DNA from 2 places in the Pseudomonas sp. Tof1 genome. Region 2 is predicted to be linked to the other one. Evidence: predicted binding sites of a transcription regulator. Region 2 holds the regulator's gene; the other holds the start of a gene.
The links. Region 2 encodes FliA, which starts transcription of late flagellar genes. Its sites were predicted from a motif close to CTAAAGTTTNNNNNNNNNNNGCCGNTAA; they were not measured.
Positions count from the first base shown of each region.

Region 1: a site for FliA is predicted at 2,543-2,570, ahead of ACZ5KU_RS05840 (methyl-accepting chemotaxis protein). Genes of this name have one in related genera too.

Region 1 is NZ_AP024344.1:1,282,722-1,290,671, reverse strand. Features, by position in the region: partial or broken gene ACZ5KU_RS05850 (CheR family methyltransferase) at 1-282, opposite strand, end outside; gene ACZ5KU_RS05845 (chemotaxis protein CheW) at 282-797, opposite strand; gene ACZ5KU_RS05840 (methyl-accepting chemotaxis protein) at 797-2,419, opposite strand; gene ACZ5KU_RS05835 (diguanylate cyclase domain-containing protein) at 2,654-4,315, shown strand; gene ACZ5KU_RS05830 (tellurite resistance TerB family protein) at 4,325-5,056, opposite strand; gene ACZ5KU_RS05825 (LysR family transcriptional regulator) at 5,255-6,169, shown strand; gene ACZ5KU_RS05820 (gamma-aminobutyraldehyde dehydrogenase) at 6,276-7,766, shown strand; gene ydcS (putative ABC transporter substrate-binding protein YdcS) at 7,852-7,950, shown strand, end outside.
Region 2 is NZ_AP024344.1:1,836,837-1,844,786, forward strand. Features, by position in the region: gene flhA (flagellar biosynthesis protein FlhA) at 1-64, shown strand, start outside; gene flhF (flagellar biosynthesis protein FlhF) at 76-1,404, shown strand; gene fleN (flagellar synthesis regulator FleN) at 1,526-2,359, shown strand; gene fliA (RNA polymerase sigma factor FliA) at 2,356-3,096, shown strand; gene ACZ5KU_RS08535 (chemotaxis response regulator CheY) at 3,288-3,659, shown strand; gene ACZ5KU_RS08540 (protein phosphatase CheZ) at 3,682-4,470, shown strand; gene ACZ5KU_RS08545 (chemotaxis protein CheA) at 4,485-6,800, shown strand; gene ACZ5KU_RS08550 (protein-glutamate methylesterase/protein-glutamine glutaminase) at 6,853-7,950, shown strand, end outside.

The sequences.
Region 1 (7,950 bases), 550 kb from region 2:
GCCACGCAGTTGCTCCTGGCGCTCGGTGGCCAGGCGGGCCAGCGTCGCGAAGGATTCGGGATAGCGGAAAAACCAGGTTTCCGGGACGATCACCGCCTCGATCAGCGCCTGCTGTTCGTCGGCGCAGCCTTGCAGCCGGGCCCAGTACTGCTCGGGCGTGTCCATCTGCAACTGGGTGCAGCGCTGGCGTACGGCACGCTGAATGATCAGCGGTCCGACCGAAGCAACGTCCAGGCCGATCCGCTCCTTGAGAAAATCGAAGAATCGCTGGTCGGTGCTCATCACAGGCCCTCGGCGGATTCGGGAAACAGCAGGGCATGCACCTCTGGCCTGAGCAGTTCGTTGACGCGGATACGTTGCACCAGCCCCTGCCCGTCCTCCCGTACCGGTCCCAGGTAAGGCGCCTGGCGGTTGTCCAGGCCGTAGGGCTGGAAGTCGTTCGGGTTGCAACGCAGGGTATCGGTGGCCTGTTCGAGAATCAGCCCGAGCAGAGCACTGGCGGCATCCGGCTCAGGCCGGTAATGCACCAGCACCAGGCGCGTGCTGGTGCGGGCCACGGCGGGCTGGCCGAAGGTCATGGCACTGACGTCGATCACCGGCACCATCGAGCCACGATGGGCGAACACGCCCGCGACCCAGTCCGGCGCATGGGCGATGGCCTTGAGCTGCAGGCGCGGCAGCACCTCTGCGATCTCCACGGCTTGCAGGGCATAACGCTCGCTGCCGATGCGAAAGACCAGGAACAGGCGGTCCCGGGACTGCGCGCTGGCGACGCGCTTGGCCAGCAGTTCGCTCATCAGACTTTGAAACGCGAGACGCCGCTGCGCAGGCCGACCGCGACCTGGCTCAGCTCGTCGATGGCAAAACTGGCCTGGCGCAGGGACTCGACGGTCTGGCTGCTGGCATCACCCAACTGCACCAGCGCGAGGTTGATCTGCTCGGCGCCGGTGGCCTGCGCCTGCATGCCCTCGTTGACCATCAGCACCCGCGGCGCCAGGGCCTGTACCTGGTGAATGATCTGCGAAAGCTGCTCGCCGACCTGCTGCACTTCGAACATGCCGCGGCGCACCTCCTCGGAGAACTTGTCCATGCCCATGACCCCGGCGGACACCGCCGACTGGATCTCGCGCACCATCTGTTCGATGTCGTAGGTGGCCACGGCGGTCTGGTCGGCCAGGCGACGCACCTCGGTGGCGACCACGGCGAAACCGCGGCCGTACTCCCCGGCCTTCTCCGCCTCGATGGCGGCGTTGAGCGAGAGCAGGTTGGTCTGGTCGGCGACCTTGACGATGGTCACCACCACCTGGTTGATGTTGCCGGCCTTTTCGTTGAGGATCGCCAGCTTGGAGTTCACCAGCTCGGCGGCCCCCATCACCGAATGCATGGTGTCCTCCATCCGGGCCAGGCCCTGCTGGCCGGAACCGGCGAGCACCGAGGCCTGGTCGGCGGCGGACGACACTTCGGTCATGGTGCGTACCAGATCACGGGAGGTCGCCGCGATTTCCCGCGAGGTCGCACCGATTTCAGTGGTGGTGGCGGCCGTCTCGGTGGCGGTGGCCTGCTGCTGCTTGGAAGTGGCGGCAATCTCGGTGACCGAAGTGGTCACCTGCACCGCCGAGCGCTGTGCCTGGGACACCAGGGCCGTCAGCTCGGTCATCATGTCGTTGAAACCGGTCTCCACCGAGCCGAACTCGTCCTTGCGCTCCAGGTTCAGGCGCTTGCTCATGTCGCCGGTACGCATGATCTCGAGAATTTCGACGATACGCTGCATCGGCGAGGTGATCGCGCGCATCAGCAACCAGCCGCACAGGCCTGCGGCGAACACCGCGAGCAACAGGGAAATGACCATGCTGATCTTCGCGGACGACACCGAGGAACTGATGGCATCGGTGGCCCGGTCGGCAACGTCCTTGTTCTGCACGATGATGTCGTTGAGTTCCTTGCGCCCGTTCATCCAGGCCGGGGTCAGTTGCAGCTTGAACTGACGGATCGCCTCATCGTTCTGCTTGCGCTGGTAGAGGTCGAGCACATTGGCCAGGGCCTTGGTGTAGTTCTCGTGCTCGCGCTTGAAGAGTTCGAAACGCGCCCGGTCGTCGCCGTCGAAGATGGTCCTCTGGTAATTCTCCATCTGTTCGAGCAGGCGACTGGTAAAGGCCTTGTACTGCTCCTGGTCGGCGGCGCTGATCACCCCGTCGCCGTTGAAACCGAGCAATTGCTGGGTGAGCACGTAGCTCTCGACCCAGGAGCTGCGAATCATGGTGCTGTAGTAGACGCCGGGGATGGCATCGCTGCGCACACTCTCCTCACTGGACTCGATCGACAGCAACCGGGAATAAGCGGCAACGACCATCAACAACATGATCGCGATGATGACGGCAAAACTCGCGAGTATTCGTTGGCGCAGAGTCCAGTTCTTCACAATCAGTCCTCGGAAAGCATTCAAATGGAGGGCAGTATAGCCGAGCGTGTGCCATCATTTATGCACAAGCTATAACTGGGACTACAAATGTAGGGAATATAACTTACAGGAGATTTCTCATCCTTACCGGCAACTTGCCGACATCCCTACAAAATACCTCCTGTGTGGTTGAAAGCGCAGTGTTGCCGTTCATGAGTTCCGTCAATTGGCCGTATCGATCATGAGAACTGCTTGATGCCCGTACTGCCCAGCCTGCGTAGCCGCCTTGCACTTGCCATCGCCCTGTTGGTGAGCCTGCTGAGCTGGTTGCTGGGTTCGCTCATCGGGCACGATTCCAGTGTGCGGATGCGCGGTGAAATCGGCCAGGACCTGGCGGAAGCCGCCTACCAGATGTCCGACCGCCTGGACCGGGCCATGGCCAACCGCCTGCATCTGTTGAGTGTGATCAGCCACCTGAAGGTCTTGCAGCAGGCTTCCGACCTGGGAGAAGTCCGCCAGTTGCTCGATCAGTTGCAGGGCGAATTCCCCGACATCGCCTGGCTCGGCCTGACCGATACCGCGGGTCGGGTGCGGGCCTCGACCGGGGGCATCCTGCAAGGCACCAGCATCAGCCAGCGCCCGGTGTTCCGCCGAGGCCTCGAGGGGGTGTTCATCGGCGATGTCCACGAGGCCGTGCTGCTCTCCAGACTCTTGCCCAACCCCAGCGGCGAACCCCTGAAGTTCGTCGACATCAGCCTGCCGGTGTTCAACGGTGCCAGCGGCGAAGCCCGGGAAAAGGTCGGGGTACTGGCCGCGCACCTGTCCTGGAACTGGGCCGAAAACCTGCGCCAGTCGTTGAAGGGGCCATTACAGGCACGGCGCAAGATCGAGTTCTTTGTCGTCGCCGCCGATCAGCGGATACTGCTCGGCCCCCGCGATGACATCGGCCGGCCGTTGCGCCTGCCGCTGCTCGACGGCTCGAACAAGCCACCGCGCTGGGCGGTCCAGCGCTGGCCGGATGGCCAGGAGTACCTGACCGGCCTGGCGTCCAGTATCGGCCATGAAGCCTATGCCGGCCTGGGCTGGACCGTGGTCACCCGCCAGACCCTCGACGAGGCGTACGCCCCGGCCAAGGAGCTGCAGCGCGATATCCTGGTCTGGGGCGTTGCCCTGGCGGCGATCGTCGCCCTGATCGGCTGGTTGCTGGCCACCTGGTTCACCCGGCCGCTGAAAGCCATCGCCAATGCCGCCGATCGCCTGAGCATCGGTGAGACGATGGAGATTCCCGAGCTCAAGGGCACGCGGGAAATCGCCCAGTTGAGCCAGTCGATCCGTCACCTGGTGGACAGCCTGAGCAATCACCAGACGGCCCTCGGGGTCATGGAAAGCCTGGCGCACCATGATGCACTGACCGGCCTGCCCAACCGGGCGGCGCTGGAGAAATACCTGCCACGGGCGCAGCAGCGCAGCCAGTCGCAGAACAATTGCCTGGCACTGCTGTATCTGGACCTGGATGGATTCAAGCCGATCAACGACCAGTTCGGCCATGCCGGCGGCGATGAACTGCTGAGGGAGGTGGCCAGGCGGCTGCGCACCTGCCTGCGCGAGGGCGACATGGTCGCCCGACTCGGCGGCGATGAATTCCTGATGGTGCTGCAGGTGCCGCGCAACGATGCCCTGAACCAGGCCAGGGCGATCGCCAATCGGGTGCTCGCCAGCCTCGCGCACTCCATCATGCTGCACCAGGTGGCGGCGCAAATCGGTTGCAGCATCGGCGGCGCAGTCTGGCCGCTCGATGACCCGGACCTCAGCGACGTCCTGGGGCTGGCGGACAAGGCCCTTTACCGGGCCAAGCATGCGGGCAAGGGGCAGGCCTGCTTCCATCAGGCCGAGGAACCGCTGCCCGGCCTCCAGTGACGCCTGCGATCACGCCGGGACGGCCTGGCGGACCTGCCGTTCCAGTTCCTGGCGTAGCCCCGGATCCAGCCGCAACTGGCGCGCCAGTTCGTCCAGGTAGGCCTTCTCCATGAAGTTCTCTTCGTCCACCATCAGCACACTGGCGATGTACATTTCCGCGGCCATCTCCGGCGTGCTCGCCGCCCGGGCGACCTGCGCCGGGTCCAGCGGCTTGTTCAGTTCGGCATGCAGCCATTGCTGCAACTCCCGGTCGCTGCCCAGCTTGACGAACTCACCTTCGATCAGTTCCCGCTCACGGGCATCGACATGCCCATCGGCCTTGGCCGCCGCCACCAGCGCCTGGAGAATGGCCTGGCTGTGCTGCTCGACCTGCACCGCCGGCAGGCGATCGAGGGTCTGCGGCTCTGCCGGCGATGCATTGGCCTGCTGGGCCTGCCAGTTGCCATAGGCCTTGTAGGCCAGGACGCCCAGCGCTGCCAGCCCGCCGTAGGTCAGGACCGTGCCACCGACCTTGCGCGCCTTCTTGCTGCCCAGCAGCAGGCCCATGGCCCCAGCCGCCAATGCGCCACCACCCGCCCCGGAAAGCAGGCTGCCCAGCCCCGCCGAACCGCCTTTGCCACTGCCGAGCAGGCTGCCCAGCGCGCCCTTGTCCGAGGCGCCGTCCGGCTTGCCTCGCCCCTGGTTCTGCAACAGTTCCTGACCGGACTTGAGCAACTGATCGAGCAATCCGCGAGTGTTCATCGACACGCTCCGCAAACGACGAATAGACCCACAGGGTAAAACGAGCTTTCAGACAGCGGTTGATCAGTGTGCTTCCAGATGTTGCACGTCCTTTTGCGCAAATCCTGACTCGGTGATCAGGCATTCGATTAAAAAGATATACACTGGCCCATCTCCATAAAAACAACTCACCGAAAAACCGGCAAGGGTAACGCCCCCATGATGACCCTGCGTCAGATCCGCCACTTCATCGCCGTGGCCGAAACCGGCTCGATCTCGGCCGCCGCCCAGGCCGTGTTCATTTCGCAGTCGACCCTGACCCTGGCGATCCAGCAACTGGAACAGGAAATCGGCGTCAGCCTGTTCAACCGCCACGCCAAGGGCATGACCCTGACCCACCAGGGCCACCAGTTCCTGCGCCAGGCGCACCTGATCCTGGCTACCGTCGACAACGCCAAGCGCAGCCTGCAACAGAGCACCGACCAGGTCAGCGGGCAATTGACGGTCGGCGTGACCAGCCTGGTGGCCGGCTACTACCTGGCCGACCTGCTCACCCGCTTCCAGCGCGCCTATCCCAACGTGGAGATCCGCGTGACCGAGGACGAGCGACCGTACATCGAGCATCTGCTGGTCAGTGGCGAGATCGATGTCGGCGTGCTGATCCTCTCCAACCTCGAAGACCGCCACGCCCTGCAGACCGAAGTCCTGACCCACTCGCCGCATCGCCTGTGGCTGCCGGCCCAGCATCCGTTGCTGGAGCACGACAGCATCAACCTCGCCGACGTGGCCCGCGAGCCGCTGATCCAGCTCAACGTCGACGAAATGGACCGCAACGCCCAGCGCATGTGGCGGGGCGCCGGCCTGCAGCCGCGGATCAGTCTGCGCACGGCCTCCACCGAAGCGGTGCGCAGCCTGGTGGCGGCCGGGCTCGGCCTGTCGATCCAGCCGGACATGACCTACCGGCCCTGGTCCCTGGAAGGCGACATCATCGAGGCCCGGCCGATCGCCGACCTGAGCCACACCCTCGACGTCGGCCTGGCCTGGCGCCGTGGCACGGCCAGGCCGACGCTGGTCGACCCGTTCCTCACCGTGGCTCGCGAACAACCCCATGGTGGACGCAAGCCATCGATTTAATCGAACGCCGCTTTCAATATTTAGTATTTGTCGACCTCTCGTTCGGCCACTAGTCTCTTTCCATCCATATAGAGAAAGGCCGGACTCCAGCTGCAAGGGAAGCTCCATGGCCACAAAAGAAAAGAGAACTCGCAAAATGGCTGGCGCGCACCCGACCCCGCTGTTCACCTCATTGCTGATCGATGGTGAGCTCGTCGCAGGCCAAGGTTTCGTCGAACCGATCCTCAACCCGGCCACGGGCGAGGTCATCACGCAGATCGCCGAAGCCAGCAGCGAACAGGTCGAAAGCGCGATCCTCGCCGCCCACCGGGCGTTCGCCGGCTGGTCGCGGACCACCCCGCAGCAACGCTCGAACATCCTCCTGGCGATCGCCGACGCGGTGGAGAAAAACGCCGAGCTGCTGGCCCGCCTCGAATCGCTGAACTGCGGCAAGCCGCTGCACCTGGCGCGCCAGGACGACCTCAGCGCGACCGTCGACGTGTTCCGTTTCTTCGCCGGCGCGGTGCGCTGCCAGACCGGGCAACTGTCCGGCGAATACCTGCCGGGCTATACCAGCATGGTTCGCCGCGACCCGATCGGCGTGGTCGCCTCCATCGCGCCATGGAACTACCCGATCATGATGGCCGCGTGGAAGATCGCCCCGGCACTGGCCGCCGGCAATACCCTGGTGTTCAAGCCGTCCGAGCACACGCCGCTGTCGATCCTGGCCCTGGCCCCGACCCTGGCCGAGCTGCTGCCGGCCGGCGTGATCAACATCGTCTGCGGCGGCGGCGAAGGCGTCGGCAGCCACCTGGTCAGCCACCCGAAGGTGCGCATGGTGTCGCTGACCGGCGATATCGTCACCGGGCAGAAAATCCTCCAGGCCGCGGCGAAAAGCGTGAAACGCACCCACCTGGAACTCGGCGGCAAGGCGCCGGTGATCGTCTGCAATGATGCCGACCTCCAGGCGGTGGTCGAGGGCGTGCGCAGCTACGGCTACTACAACGCCGGCCAGGATTGCACCGCCGCCTGCCGGATCTACGCCCAGGCCGGGATTCACGACCGCCTGGTGGCCGAACTCGGCGCGGCGGTGGCCAGCCTGCGCTTTGCCGGCAAACGCGATACCGACAACGAGATCGGCCCGCTGATCAGCACCCGCCAGCGCGACCGCGTCGCCAGCTTCGTTGAACGCGCCCTCGGCCAGCCGCATATCGAACGGGTGACCGGTGCGGCGGTGCATTCCGGCCCCGGCTTCTACTATCAGCCGACGCTGCTGGCCGGCTGCCGGCAGAGTGACGAGATCGTCCAGCGCGAAGTCTTCGGCCCGGTGGTCACGGTGACCCGCTTCGATGAACTGAGCCAGGCGGTGGACTGGGCCAACGATTCGGAATACGCCCTGGCGTCATCGGTATGGACCCAGAACCTGGACAAGGCGCTGCAGGTCGCCTCGCGCCTGCAATACGGCTGCACCTGGATCAACAGCCACTTCCTGCTGGTCAGCGAGATGCCCCACGGCGGCCTCAAGCGCTCCGGCTACGGCAAGGACCTGTCCAGCGATTCATTGCAGGACTACAGCGTGGTGCGCCACATCATGGCGCGTCACGGCCAGACTCTGTAATACACACGACTTTAATAACAAGCCGCCAGCGGCATGCATCATTCGTTCGACTGCCCCGACCATAATTAAAGAAGAGGGAAAACCGATGTTCGCGCACAAGACCGCACTGCTCAGTGCACTGACCACCGCCCTGCTGGCCAGCGCCAGCCTCCAGGCCGCCGAACCCCTGAAAGCCGTCGGCGCC
Region 2 (7,950 bases):
TTACCAGGAAATTCCGGACAACAAGCAAGTCACCATCGTTGCGACAGTAGGGCCCAACGGCTGAGGTAGTGGGTTATGCAAGTTAAGCGTTTTTTCGCCGCCGATATGCGTCAGGCCATGAAGCTGGTTCGTGACGAATTGGGCTCGGACGCGGCCATCATCGGCAACCGCCGGATCGCCGGCGGTGTCGAGCTGACGGCTGCGCTCGACTACAAGCTCTCGGCCCTGGCCCCACGGGTTCCGAACATGGAGCTCGAGGACGAGTTGCGCAAGACCCAGTCGCGGATCGTCACCGCCCAGGCCGAACTGAGCCTGCGCAGCGAAGGTGAAAGCGATGCAGGCACCAACCGCCAACTGTTCGCCGGCCTGCCGCTGACCGCGGCGGAGCCGCTGATCGAACCGACCTTCGACGAGCCACGCCGTCCGGCTCCGGCCCCGGCTGCAGCGGCCCCGGCGGTGGACCAGCGGGTTTTCGAGTCGATGCGCTCGGAGCTCAACGGCCTGCGTGAACTGCTGGAAGTCCAGCTCGGCTCGCTGGCCTGGAACCAGTTGCAGGGGCGCCAGCCGGAGCAGGCCAACCTGTGGCGACGCCTGCAGCGCATCGGCCTGTCCGGGCCGCTGTCGCGCGACCTGCTGGCACTGATCACCGACATCCAGGACCCACGCCAGGCCTGGCGCATGCTGCTGGCGCACCTGGCACGCATGATCGTCACGCCCGAGATCGAACCGCTGGAAGAGGGCGGGGTGATCGCCATGGTCGGCCCGGCCGGCATGGGCAAGACCACGACCCTGGCCAAGCTGGCCGCACGCTACGTACTCAAGTACGGCGCACAGAATATCGCGCTGGTAAGCATGGACAGCTTCCGCATTGGCGCCCAGGAGCAGCTCAAGACGCTGGGGCGGATTCTCAATGTCTCCGTGACCCATGTCGACCCCGGCCAGTCCCTGGCACAGGCCCTCGATCCGCTGCTGCGCAAGCGCGTGGTGCTGATCGACACCGCCGGCCTGCAGGCCAGCGACCCGGCCTTGCGCATGCAGCTGGAAAGCCTGGCCGGTCGCGGGATCAAGGCGAAGAACTATCTGGTCCTGGCCACCACCAGCCAGAAGCAGGTGCTCACCGCCGCCTACCATAGCTACAAGCGCTGTGGCCTGGCCGGTTGCATCCTGACCAAACTGGACGAGACGGCAAGCCTCGGCGAAGTGCTGAGCCTGGCCATCAGCCATGAACTGCCGGTGGCCTATCTGACCGATGGCCCGCGGATCCCGGACGATCTGCATCTGCCACGCCGTCACCAGCTGGTGAGCCGGGCGGTGAGTGTGCAGATGCAGGAAGAACCCAGCGAAGAGGCCATGGCCGATATGTTCGCTGACATCTACCACAGCCCCTCCAAACGAGTGGGGTGAGGTAACCATGAAGACGTTGCAACGCATCTACATCGATGGTCTGCCAGGCATTAGTCTCCCTCGGGAGCGCGCAGCCAGTTATGTGGCCTTCCGTCTACGCAAGACAAGGTAAGAAGAGAACATGGGTAGCATGCATCCCGTACAGGTGATTGCGGTGACCGGCGGCAAGGGTGGCGTCGGGAAGACTAACGTGTCAGTGAACTTGTCCCTGGCGCTGGCTGAGCTTGGCCGGCGTGTCATGCTGCTGGATGCCGACCTGGGCCTGGCGAATGTCGACGTTCTGCTGGGGCTGACCCCGAAACGGACCCTGGCCGATGTGATCGAGGGCCGCTGCGAGTTGCGCGATGTGCTGCTGCAGGGGCCTGGCGGGATCCGTATCGTGCCGGCGGCCTCAGGCACCCAGAGCATGGTCAATCTCAATCCGGCCCAGCATGCCGGCCTGATCCAGGCGTTCAGCGATATCGGCGACAATCTCGACGTGCTGGTGATCGACACCGCTGCGGGTATTGGTGACTCGGTGGTCAGTTTTGTCCGCGCGGCCCAGGAAGTGCTCCTGGTGGTCTGCGACGAGCCGACCTCGATCACCGACGCCTACGCGCTGATCAAGCTGCTCAACCGCGACTACGGCATGAATCGTTTCCGGGTGCTGGCCAACATGGCCCAGAGCCCGCAGGAAGGGCGCAACCTGTTCGCCAAGTTGACCAAGGTCACGGACCGCTTCCTTGACGTGGCCCTACAATACGTCGGCGCCGTTCCCTACGACGAATGCGTTCGCAAGGCCGTGCAGAAGCAGCGTGCGGTCTACGAAGCCTTCCCACGTTCGAAATGTGCCCTGGCGTTCAAGGCCATCGCGCAGAAGGTCGACACCTGGCCGTTGCCCGCCAACCCGCGGGGGCACCTGGAGTTCTTCGTCGAACGTCTGGTACTTCAAACGAGTGCGGGACCGGTGCTATGACTGCAAGTGGCTATCGCATGTATTCCAAGTCTTCGCGTGACAGCCAGTATGAATTGATCGAGCGATACGCGCCGCTGGTCAAGCGCATCGCCTATCACCTGCTGGCACGGCTGCCGGCCAGTGTTCAGGTCGAGGACCTGATCCAGGCCGGGATGATCGGCCTGCTCGAGGTTTCGACCAAGTACGACTCGGGCAAGGGCGCGAGTTTCGAGACCTATGCCGGTATCCGCATTCGTGGCGCGATGCTCGACGAGGTGCGCAAGGGCGACTGGGCACCCCGTTCGGTACACCGCAACACCCGCATGGTCAGTGACGCAATCCGCGCAATTGAAGCGAAAACCGGTCGCGACGCTAAAGATCATGAAGTTGCAGCCGAACTCCAGTTGAGTCTCGATGATTATTACGGGATTTTGAATGATACCTTGGGCAGCCGCCTGTTCAGTTTCGACGACCTGTTGCAGGACGGCGAACATGAAGGGTTGCATGAGGATGGCGCGAGTGCTCATCTCGAACCGTCGCGCGATCTGGAGGATGAACGCTTCCAGGCCGCACTGGCGGACGCGATCGCCAATTTGCCGGAGCGTGAGCGGCTGGTGTTGTCGCTGTACTACGACGAGGAGCTGAACCTCAAGGAAATCGGTGAGGTCCTGGGGGTCAGCGAATCACGGGTCAGCCAGTTGCATAGCCAGTGCGCAGCCCGTTTGCGGGGGCGTTTGGGAGAGTGGCGAGCGCGTTGACGGGGCAGTGTGTGGGGACACTGCGAACGAGACCGATGCAGCGTGTGACGGTGTATCGGCGGCTCGGCCGGTTGTGGTTTCCATGCAGTAGGGTACAGAGCCTTGTCGAGTGTTGTGCCGAATTGATTTAACAGCGCGTCCAGGTGCTGAAACGCGTTTAAGACTGCTTGGAGGTCGAATTGAACAAGAACATGAAAATCCTCATTGTTGATGACTTTTCAACGATGCGGCGGATCATCAAGAACCTGTTGCGTGATCTCGGGTTCACCAACACTGTCGAGGCCGATGACGGTACTACCGCCATTCCGGTGCTGAACAGTGGCAGCATCGACTTTCTGGTCACCGACTGGAACATGCCCGGCATGACCGGCATCGATCTGCTGCGCCACGTGCGTGCCGACGAGAAGCTCAAGCACCTGCCGGTCCTGATGGTAACGGCCGAGGCCAAGCGCGAGCAGATCATCGAGGCCGCACAGGCCGGTGTGAACGGCTATGTGGTCAAACCATTCACTGCCCAGGCGTTGAAAGAGAAGATCGAGAAGATCTTCGAACGCATCGGTTGATGAAGTCCGCCACGGGGGCGCTATGGAGCACTACGAATCCTCTCTGGGCGATTTTGAATCGACCCTGAAAAAACATGCTCGTGAGCTGGTCGAAAGCCTTGAAAAAGGCCGCTTCGGCGACGCCGTGCAAATGATCCATGAGCTGAACCAGGCCCGTGACCGCGGCTTGTATCTGGAAGTCGGCAAGCTGACCCGCGAGCTGCACAGTGCGATCGTCAATTTCCAGATCGATCCCACCATGCCGCAAGCCGAGGAAGTCTCGCAGATCACCGATGCCACCGAGCGCCTGTCCTATGTGGTCAGGCTGACCGAGGCTGCGGCCAACCGCACCATGGATCTGGTGGAGAGCGCGACCCCGCGGATCAATGGCCTGAATGACGAGGCCAAGGCGCTGAGCGCCGACTGGGGGCGGTTCATGCGGCGCGAGGTCGGTGCCGAGGAATTCCGTGCGTTGGCCCGCCGGGTCGACAGTTTTCTGACGCGCAGCGAGCAGGAAACCCAGGCGGTTTCGAGCGAGCTCAACGACATCCTGCTGGCCCAGGATTATCAGGATCTGACCGGCCAGGTGATCAAGCGCGTCACGCAGATGGTCACCGAGGTCGAGAGCAACCTGCTCAAGCTGGTGCTGATGGCCAGCCATGTGGATCGCTTTGCCGGCATCGAACATGACCGTGAAGCGATCCTTGCGCAAAAAGATCCACAAAAACAAATGGCAAAGGGTGAAGGTCCGCAGATTCATGCCGATAAACGTGAAGACGTTGTGTCCGGCCAGGACGATGTCGACGATTTGCTTTCCAGCCTTGGATTCTAGGAGCACCCATACACATGAGCTTCGGCGCCGATGAAGAGATCCTTCAGGATTTCCTGGTTGAGGCCGGCGAGATTCTTGAGCAACTGTCCGAACAACTGGTCGAGCTGGAAAGCCGGCCGGACGATGCGGACCTGCTCAATGCCATCTTTCGCGGTTTTCACACTGTAAAAGGGGGCGCCGGCTTCCTTCAGCTCAACGAGCTGGTGGAGTGCTGTCACATCGCCGAGAACGTGTTCGACATCCTGCGCAAGGGTGAGCGTCGCGTCGACGCCGAGCTGATGGACGTGGTCCTGGAAGCGCTCGATGCGGTCAACGGCATGTTCGGCCAGGTGCGCGAGCGCAGCCCGATCACTCCAGCGACCCCGGAGCTGCTGGCGGCCCTGTCGCGCCTGGCGGAACCCGCCGGTGCCGAACCGGCGCCGGAGCCCGTGGCCGAGGTCGCGGCAGCCGAGCCGGAACCGGTGGCCGAAGCGGTCGCCGAAAGCCCGTCCGGTGACATCACCGACAATGAATTCGAACAGTTGCTCGACTCCCTCGACGGTGGCAAGGCCGATGCGCCACAAGCCGCCAGCGAAGGCGAGGCCGAGAGCGATGAAATCACCGATGCCGAGTTCGAGTCCCTGCTCGACCAGTTGCATGGCAAGGGCCAGTTCGCGCCCGACGCTGTGGCGGCTTCGGCCCAGGCACCGACCGCCGAGGCGGCCGGTGAGCAGCCTGACAGCGGCGACATTACCGACGACGAATTCGAAGCCCTGCTCGATCAGTTGCATGGCAAGGGCACGTTCAAGGTCGAGGGGATCGACACCGCTGCGGCGGCGGCCCAGGCCGCGGAAGTGACCGGTGCCTCCGGCAGCGACCTGATCACCGATCAGGAGTTCGAGTCCCTGCTCGACGAACTGCACGGCAAGGGCAAGTTCACCGATGTGGCGGCCAGTGCCGCCGCGCCGGCCGTCGCCAAGCCGGCCGCCGTCTCTGCACCGGCCGCTGCCTCGGCCACTTCCGCCCCGGCCGCCAAGGCTCCGGCGGCAGCGGCTGCGGCCTCACCGGCGCCAGCGGCGAAAGCGGCCCCCGCACCGGCTGCCGCCGCAGCGGCCCCGGCTCCGGCCCGTGCCCCGGCACCAGCCGCCGCGGGCGCAGGCGACAAGCCGGCTGCCAGTGAAGCGGAAACCACGGTGCGGGTCGACACCGCGCGCCTGGACGAGATCATGAACATGGTCGGCGAGCTGGTGCTGGTGCGTAACCGCCTGGTGCGCCTGGGGCTCAACAGCGGCGACGAGGCCATGTCCAAGGCGGTGTCCAACCTCGATGTGGTGACCGCCGACCTGCAGACCGCGGTGATGAAGACCCGCATGCAGCCGATCAAGAAAGTCTTCGGCCGCTTCCCGCGCCTGGTCCGTGACCTGGCCCGGCAGTTGAAGAAAGAGATCAACCTGGAACTGGTGGGTGAGGAAACCGACCTCGACAAGAACCTCGTCGAGGCACTGGCCGACCCGCTGGTCCACCTGGTGCGCAACTCGGTCGACCACGGTATCGAAGAGCCGGCCGACCGCGAAGCGATGGGCAAGCCGCGCAGTGGCCGGGTGGTGCTTTCGGCCGAACAGGAAGGCGACCACATCCTGCTGTCGATCTCCGATGACGGCAAGGGCATGGATGCCGACGTGCTGCGCAGCATCGCCGTGAAGAAGGGCCTGATGGACAAGGATGCGGCGGATCGCCTGAGCGAGACCGACTGCTTCAACCTGATCTTCGCCCCGGGTTTCTCGACCAAGACCGAGATCTCCGACGTGTCCGGCCGCGGCGTCGGCATGGACGTGGTGAAGACCAAGATCGCCCAGCTCAACGGCACCATCAATATCTACTCGACCAAGGGCAAGGGCTCGAAGATCGTCATCAAGGTGCCGCTGACCCTGGCGATCATGCCGACCCTGATGGTCATGCTCGGCAACCAGGCCTTCGCGTTCCCGCTGGTCAACGTCAACGAGATCTTCCACCTCGACCTGTCGCGCACCAACGTGGTCGACGGCCAGGAAGTGGTGATCGTGCGCGACAAGGCCTTGCCGCTGTTCTATCTCAAGCGCTGGCTGGTCAGTTCCGCTGTTCATGAAGAGCAGCGCGAGGGCCATGTGGTGATCCTTTCCGTCGGCACCCAACGCATCGGCTTTGTCGTCGATCAATTGGTTGGCCAGGAGGAAGTGGTAATCAAGCCTCTGGGCAAAATGCTGCAGGGAACCCCGGGCATGTCGGGCGCCACCATCACCGGTGACGGTCGCATCGCGCTGATTCTCGATGTGCCGAGCATGCTCAAGCGTTACGCCGCGCGGCGTATTTGATTCTGGTACGGCGACAGGACATGAGTCCTGCGCCGTGTCTAACGGAGTGTTTATGGTAGTCAAGGTCCTGGTGGTGGATGACTCGGGTTTTTTCCGCCGCCGCGTCTCGGAAATCCTTTCGGCGGATACGAGCATCCAGGTCGTCGGTACGGCGACCAACGGTAAAGAAGCGATTGATCAGGCGCTGGCGCTCAAGCCGGATGTGATCACCATGGACTATGAGATGCCGATGATGGATGGCATCACGGCAGTGCGGCACATCATGCAGCGCTGCCCGACTCCGGTGTTGATGTTTTCCTCCCTGACCCACGAAGGCGCCCGCGTCACGCTCGACGCGCTGGATGCCGGTGCCGTGGACTTCCTGCCGAAGAACTTCGAAGACATCTCGCGCAACCCCGAGAAGGTCAAGCAACTGCTGTGCGAGAAGGTTCACAGCATCTCGCGCAGCAACCGTCGTTTCAGCAGCTACAGTGCCCCGGCGCCGCAGCCCGCTGCCGCTCCGGCACCGTCCGCCACCAGCAGTTTCTCCAGCAGCCATGCCCCGGCTCCCGCGCCGGTACGCAATGCGCCGCCGCCCAGCCGCAGCGCGCCACCGGCCGCCACCGCCAGCACTTCCGGCACGCCCAAGCGCAAGGCCTACAAGCTGGTGGCGATCGGTACCTCGACGGGTGGGCCGGTGGCCCTGCAGCGCGTGCTGACGCAATTGCCGGCGAACTTCCCGGCGCCGATCGTGCTGATCCAGCATATGCCGGCCGCCTTCACCAAGGCCTTTGCCGAGCGCCTGGACAAGCTCTGCCGGATCAGCGTCAAGGAAGCCGAGGATGGTGACATCCTGCGTCCGGGCCTGGCCCTGCTGGCGCCAGGTGGCAAGCAGATGATGGTCGACGCCCGCGGCGCGGTGAAAATCCTGCCGGGCGACGAGCGTCTCAACTACAAGCCTTGCGTGGACATCACCTTCGGTTCCGCGGCCAAGTCCTATGGCGACAAGGTTCTGGCGGTGGTGCTGACCGGCATGGGTGCCGACGGTCGTGAAGGCGCGCGCCTGCTCAAGCAGGGCGGCAGTGCGGTCTGGGCCCAGGATGAAGCGAGCTGCGTGATCTATGGCATGCCAATGGCGATCGTCAAGGCCGACCTGGCCGACGCCGTCTAC